2 regions of the Comamonas sp. 4034 genome follow, and region 2 is predicted to be linked to the other one. Evidence: riboswitches for the same ligand, from Rfam matches in the RefSeq annotation. Region 2 holds a riboswitch; the other holds the start of a gene.
The links. Region 2 has a riboswitch for cobalamin ahead of ABIE32_RS05820 (TonB-dependent receptor domain-containing protein). Riboswitches for the same ligand answer to the same signal wherever they lie in the genome.

Region 1 (3,410 bases), on a different contig from region 2:
GAGCCATTGGCTGTTGTAGGCGGCTGTGGCGTAGACGCGGTTTGTCAGGTTGCGGCCGATCAGGCTGACGGTGGTCTGAGGGGTCGCATTCCAGCTCACCACGGCGTCCAGCACGGTGTAGCCCGGCAGGCGTTTTCCAGCACTGTTGGCGTTGTCGCCAAAGCGGCTGCCTACGTAGCGCAGGCCGAGCGATGTGCGCCAGCCGCCTTCGCGGTAGTGCCCCCACAGGTTGGCCGTTACCTTGGGCACATTGGCCGGGCGATTGCCGCTGCGGTCGGCGCCGCCTGCTTCAATCAGCTCGTCAAACCGTGCCTTGGTATAGGCGGCGTTGGCCTCCAGGCGCAACGCCGGGCTTGCTTGCAATGCGCCAGTCAGCTCCAGCCCGCGCGATGACTGCTTGCCGCCCTGGATCGACAGAGCCGAATTGGCCGGATCGCGGGTGATGATGTCGCCCTTGGCGATATGGAACAGCGCTGCCGTCCATTCGCCACGGCCATCAGCCAGTTGCTGCTTGAAGCCGACTTCCTGCTGGCGGCCCTTGCTGAGCGAAAAGCCGGTCTGCGAGGCCGCCAGCGACAGCAGGCTGGTAACCGGATCGTGCCCGGTAGTCATCTGTGCATAGACGCTCGACTGCGCGGTCAGCTTGCGCGTGAGCCCCAGGCGCCACGAGGTGCCATTCAGGTCCTTGTCAAAGCCCGTATTGGCCACGAAGTCCTGCCGCGAGAATTCGTACCAGTCGCGGCGGATGCCGCCCATCAGCAACCACTGCTCGTTGATCTTCCAGGCATCCTCAATGTACAGCGCGTTCTGTCGCAAGGTCGAGCCCATGCGCGGCAGATACGGATCGGGGCTGATCCATGTGCCCGGCACCGGATCGAATGCAGAGACGACGGAGCTTCCCGTATATGGAGAATTGCTGGTGTTGCGGAAGTTGGCCTGGGACACATCCCAGCCCACGGCCACCTGGTGTGCACTGCTCTTCCAGTCCAGCGCCAGGCGGTTGCCGTTTTGCTGCAGTGCATGGCCAATCTCGAGGTAATCCGAGCGTGCCACCGTGCCCGCGACCGGGTTGTAGTCATAGGCCTCGATGTTCTTCCAGTGGCGGTCGGCGCCAAAGTGGTAGAGCTCGTTGCGTACAGCCAGCGCGTCGTTGACCTGCCAGGTCGCCTTGGCCTTGAAGCGTTTGTCGCGGTAATGGATGTCACTGTCTTCGGTGTTGTAGCCCGTGCCGATCAGCTCGCGCGCCACACGGCCATTGATGGTCGGCGTGCCGTAGTAGCGCGATGGCGCCTGGCTGCTGATGTCGGCCGTCAGATCAAGCGTGAAATCGCCACGCGGCTGCCAGCGCAGCGCGCTCATCAGCTTGCCGCCCTTGCTGTTGTCGAAGGCTCGGTCGCCGTCGCTGCGCGCGCCGTAGGCGTCCACACGGTAGGACAGCGTATCGCTCAGGGCTCCGGTGCTGCCCAGGCCCATGCGCGCAGTGCCATGGCTGCCGCCCGAGAGCAAGAGTTCGGTGGAGCGTTCTCGGCTGGGCTGCTTGCGGATGGCATTGACTGTGGCGCCCATGGTGCCACTGCCGTACATCAGTGACGCGGGGCCGCGCAATACTTCAAAGCGTTCATAACCCCAGGTGTCCGACGGGTAGCTGATGGTTCCCGAGCCCACGCCCAACGTGATGCCGTCTTCGGCCACACCTACCGAATTGACACCATAGAAGCCCCGGCTCGCAAACGCCAGCCCGCCATTGCCCGGCGTGCCAGCAGCCGACAGGCCCACGGTCCGCGTCACCGCTTCAGCGGCACCTCGGTCAGCGCGCTCATCGATCTGCTCGGCCGACACGCCGCTCACGCTGGCGGGCAGGTCCAGCGTGGGCACATCAACGTGTGACGCCGTTGCAGAGCGGCGTGCGGTGTCCAGTGCAGGCGCCTCATTGCGGCTGCCAGTGACGAGCACCTCGGTCAGAGTCTGCTGCGCCAGAACGGCCGCCGGAGACAGCAGCAGGCCACAGGCCGTGCGCCGCAGGAGAGGGAAAGAAAAATAAAGGCCGTGCATCGCGCCGCCCCCAGAACATCCGCTGTCTGAAGCGATGGCCGAACCCACGAACCGAAACTGGTACCGAGAACGCCATCCGCACCCCGCAGACAGTAGAAAGCCAGCGCATGCACCCAAAAGCATGCGCTGTGAACATCGGCGGGCCGGTCTCCGGGCTCGCAGGCGATCCATCTCGGACCCAAACCCCACCTTCCCGGTAGCGTGCAGCGCTCCATGTTGGAGCGCACACGCCGATCCAGTGGCTGCAAACGCACAGAGCGCTTGCCTGGGGTGTTTTCCTGCATACCGTTGCGGGGGCAGCCAAGGCCTGGGTCGATCGACCGCACCTTGTTCCCGTTTCACTCGCCAAGGCGAGCACCTTCCGAAACGAAACGCCCTGGAGAAATGATTCTCAGGGCGATGCGCAATTCTATCACCGGGCTGAAATGGGCCTTTCGCCTCTACGGCACCCCAAGTGCAGGCCACAGCGATTAGCCCTATGCCGTGAAGGCGGTACCCACAGTCAGGTTCTCCCCGGCGGCCTTGCGTCACTGGGCGACAATCAGGCCATGAGCACGACCTTTGCCCCTCTGCACAACGACACCTTTTTGCGCGCCTGCCGCCGCCAGGCCACCGACTACACGCCCCTGTGGCTGATGCGCCAGGCTGGCCGCTACCTACCCGAATACAAGGCCACGCGCGCCAAGGCGGGCAGTTTCATGGGCCTGGCCACGAATGTGGACTATGCAACCGAAGTCACCCTGCAGCCGCTGGAGCGTTTTCCGCTCGACGCGGCTATCCTGTTCTCCGACATCCTGACCGTTCCCGATGCCATGGGCCTGGGCCTGTCGTTTGCCGAAGGCGAAGGCCCTCGCTTTGCGAGGAATGTGCGCGACGAGGCGGCAGTCGCAGAGCTGGCCGTGCCCGACATGGACAAGCTGCGCTATGTATTCGATGCCGTCACCAGCATCCGCCACGCGCTCCATGGCCGCGTGCCGTTGATCGGTTTTTCCGGCAGCCCCTGGACGCTGGCCTGCTACATGGTCGAAGGCAAAGGCAGCGACGACTACCGCCAGGTCAAATCGCTGATGTATGCGCGCCCCGACTTGATGCACCGCATCCTCGAAATCAACGCCGACAGCGTGGCGGCGTATTTGAATGCGCAGATCGACGCGGGCGCGCAGGCGGTGATGATTTTTGACAGCTGGGGCGGCGTGCTGGCCGACGGCATGTTCCAGCAGTTCAGCCTGGCCTATACCAAACGTGTACTCAGCCAGTTGAAGCGCCACGGCGCCGATGGCCAGGACGTGCCCCGCATCGTCTTCACCAAGGGCGGCGGCATCTGGCTGCAGGACATGAACGCACTGGATTGCGAAGTG
Region 2 (3,410 bases):
CCAGGCTCGCGACCAGTCCGCCCAGCACGATGCCGGGCGCAAGGCGCCGAGCGATGTCCCAGCGCACGGCGCCGCGCTGGTGGTGGGCGCGCACGCTGGAGATGGAGGTGAACATGATGGTTGCCATCGACGTGGCAATCGCCATCTTGATGGCCAGTTCCGGGGCAACGGCCTGGGTGCCCAGGATGTAGGTCATGAAAGGCACCAGCACCATGCCCCCGCCGATGCCAAGCAGGCCCGCCAGAAAGCCGGTGATCAAGCCCACGCACGAGAGCGGAAGCAGAACGATGGGATCAGTCATGGGCACCAGTATTCACCTGGACGGTTGTGGTACGCCCAGTAAAAAGGCCACCTGAACCAGGTGGCCTGAAACCCCGCCGCGGCGGAGAGGAGAAGTTGAAAGTGGCTGGCCTCATTGCTTCGGATCAGGCCAGCCAGGCCGAAAACAGGTGTTCGCAGCGGATCCACCAGACCGTCATCCTGAACCGGGGGTTCAGGTGGGCAAGGGCAACCTATCGTTGGGTTCATCTGACGCGAGACGATCACGCTCAATAGGTGATGTACCAAGCCCGTGCTCGTAGAGCATTGGTTCAAGGAACTATAAAGTCTGGCAGGGCTGCGAACGGCTCCATTGTACCGGCAGCCAGGGGGGGATGGCCGTAAAAAACCAATTCAATGCCCAAAGGCTGGGCAAAAACAATAGCGCCCACTGATTGCTGAATATGGGCTCAATGCCGATTTTTCAGCAAATGCTTGCATGCGGCCGCGATCTGGTGTTGTGTGCGAGCCGATGGAGGCGTTTTGCAAAACCCTACACCGTCTGCGTCGCATTGCCTGTGGCTGGCTGTCCAGTGGCGGCATCGAGGCGCTGCATGATGGATTGCAGGCGGGGCTCCTCCCAGTCGAGCGAAGCCTGGGCGGTAGCGGGTTCGGCCTGCTCAAGCTGCGCCACCTGGGTACGGGCCTGTTCGGCTTCCTGGTTCAGCTCGGTGTTCTGGGTTTTCAGATCGAGCAGATCAAAGGCCATGTTGAGGGCAGCCAGCACGGCGATGCGCTCGCGTCCACGAATCTTGCCGGCGTCGCGGATGCCGCACATGGCTTCATCCACCTGCTTGACGGCGGCCATCAGTCGCTCTTCCTGGCCTTCGGGACAGCCCAGCATATAGCTTTGCTGCATGATGTGAACTTCAAGCTGCTTCATGATTCGTCCTGGTCAAAAGTCTTGGGCAGGCGTTCGATCAGCGCGTCAACGCGCGAGCGGGCGGCCGTCAGGCGCGATTGTAGGGAGTCGCGTTCATGGGTGAGGGTATCCACCTGTTCCTGCAGGGTGGCATGCGCGCGCTGCAGTTGTTCGTAGCGGGTCAGCAAAGTTTCCACCCGCTCAAGCATCAGGTCCAAAGAAGGCGTAGTGACCATAGAGAGACAGTTTTATTAAAGCGCAACAGTAAAGACGATAAAATTGTACCCGTTGGTGCTCGCCATGGTGGTTCACATTCTGGCAGTTCAACGGGAAGCAGGGGAGTGCGCTTGTGCCCTACAAGCCATGCTCAACCTGCGCTGCCCCCGCAACGGTAAGCGATGGACGGTATTTGCCCTCCGCAGCCCGCACTCTAAGCCACTGGATACCTTGAACAAGTCTCTGGGAAGGCGCGCGCTGTGTCATCGTCAGCCCGGATACCGGCCAACACTGTGGATGGCGGTGCGCTGCAGAGCGCGCCGCTTCTGTTTTTCCCCATTTGCCGGCGGGGAGGCTGGCGCGGGGTACTTCATCGCTTGAGATGTAGATGCATTCCCATTCGCCAGTGGTGCGCCTGTGCGCGCCCGATTCTGCTATCGTTTTTTCTTCGTTGCACTCGCCATACACCCGCATTGCCCTGGCGGCGGCTCTGATGGCTGCCAGCCTGTCGGCACAGGCCCAGACTGCGAATGAAACAGAGGGTAAAACCCTGGAGGCGATGGTAGTCACCGCCAACCGCATCGAGCAACCGCTGTCCGATCTGACGGCCGATATGTCCATCATCGACAGCAAGACCATTGAGCGCCAGGGGCCAGGTGGCGTGGCCGATGTGCTGGCACGCGTGCCGGGTATCCAGATGACCCGCAATGGCGGCCCGGGCACCAGTACCAGCTTGTTCATTCGAGGTGCCGAGACGCGCTTTACCGCCGTGTATGTGGATGGCGTGCGCGTCGATTCGCAGTCCACCGGCGGTGCCTCGTGGCAAAACCTTCCGCTGGCGCTCATCGACCGCATCGAAGTGCTGCGCGGCCCGGCAGCGGCCGTGTATGGGTCGGATGCCATGGGCGGCGTGGTGCAGATCTTCACCAAGAAGGGCGAAGGCGCGCCCAAGCCCTATGTGGGCTTTGGCGTTGGCAACCGTGGCACCTATACGGCCGAAGCCGGCATCTCTGGTGGCGAAGGGGCGTGGGACTACTCGATTGGCCTCAACCGCGCACAATCGGATGGCTTCAACGCGCGCACCACGGCCACCGCCAACCCCGACAAGGACGGCTACCGCAACAACGCGGTCAATGCGCGCCTGGGCTACCAGCTCAACCAGCAGCACCGGCTGGAAGCCACCATGATGGCCAGCAACATGAATTCGGGCTACGACGTCTCCCCCAAGGAAGATGACCGCAGCATCAACAAGATGTATGCGTTGGGCCTGAACTGGCAGGCCAAGTGGACCGACCACTACAGCACCAAGCTGCAACTCACCCAATCGCGCGATTACTACGAAACCCGGCCATCGCCCTACCAGACCGATACCCGCCTGCACAACTACCTGTTCCAGAACGAGTGGCGTTACGGCATTCACACCATAACGGCCGCGCTGGAGCGCCGTGAGGATTCGCTGGTGAACGGCGGCATCGACCGCGACCGCAGCCAGAATGCGCTGGCGCTGGGCTACGGCATGCACAGCGGTGCACACACCGTGCAGTTAAACCTGCGCCGCGACGACGACAGTGAATTCGGCGGCAAGACCACGGGCAGCGCAGCCTATGGCTACGAATTTGCACCCAACTGGCGTGCCACCGCAACCGTGGGAACCGCCTTCCGCGCGCCCACGCTGTACCAGCGGTTCAGCGAGTACGGCGATGCATCGCTGGCTCCGGAAAAAAGCAAGAATGCCGAATTGGGCCTGCGCTGGGCACAGGGCGCAGACAGCTTCTCTGCCACCGTGTACCGCAACAACGTCACCAACCTGATCAACTGGGTGGGCGGCACAGGCACTTGCAGTGGCAACAATGGACCTTATGGCGGCTGCTACTCGAATGTTGGCAAGGCGCGCCTTGAAGGCATCACTCTGGCCGGCACCACCAAGCTGGGCCAGTTCAACCTGCACGGCTCGGTGGATTTCCAGAACCCGCGCGACCAGACCACGGACAAATTGCTGGCACGCCGTGCCAAG

Region 1: it holds a riboswitch for cobalamin, as region 2 does, so the genes downstream of both, ABIE32_RS09590 (TonB-dependent receptor) here and ABIE32_RS05820 (TonB-dependent receptor domain-containing protein) in region 2, are expected to answer to the same signal.

The regions. Positions count from the first base shown of each region.
Region 1 covers NZ_JBNDIT010000007.1:75,326-78,735, reverse strand. Annotated here, with positions in the region: gene ABIE32_RS09590 (TonB-dependent receptor) at 1-2,052, opposite strand, end outside; cobalamin riboswitch at 2,177-2,429, opposite strand; gene hemE (uroporphyrinogen decarboxylase) at 2,601-3,410, shown strand, end outside.
Region 2 covers NZ_JBNDIT010000004.1:58,445-61,854, reverse strand. Annotated here, with positions in the region: gene ABIE32_RS05835 (sulfite exporter TauE/SafE family protein) at 1-301, opposite strand, end outside; gene ABIE32_RS05830 (cell division protein ZapA) at 812-1,201, opposite strand; gene ABIE32_RS05825 (PspA/IM30 family protein) at 1,198-1,416, opposite strand; cobalamin riboswitch at 1,454-1,700, shown strand; gene ABIE32_RS05820 (TonB-dependent receptor domain-containing protein) at 1,890-3,410, shown strand, end outside.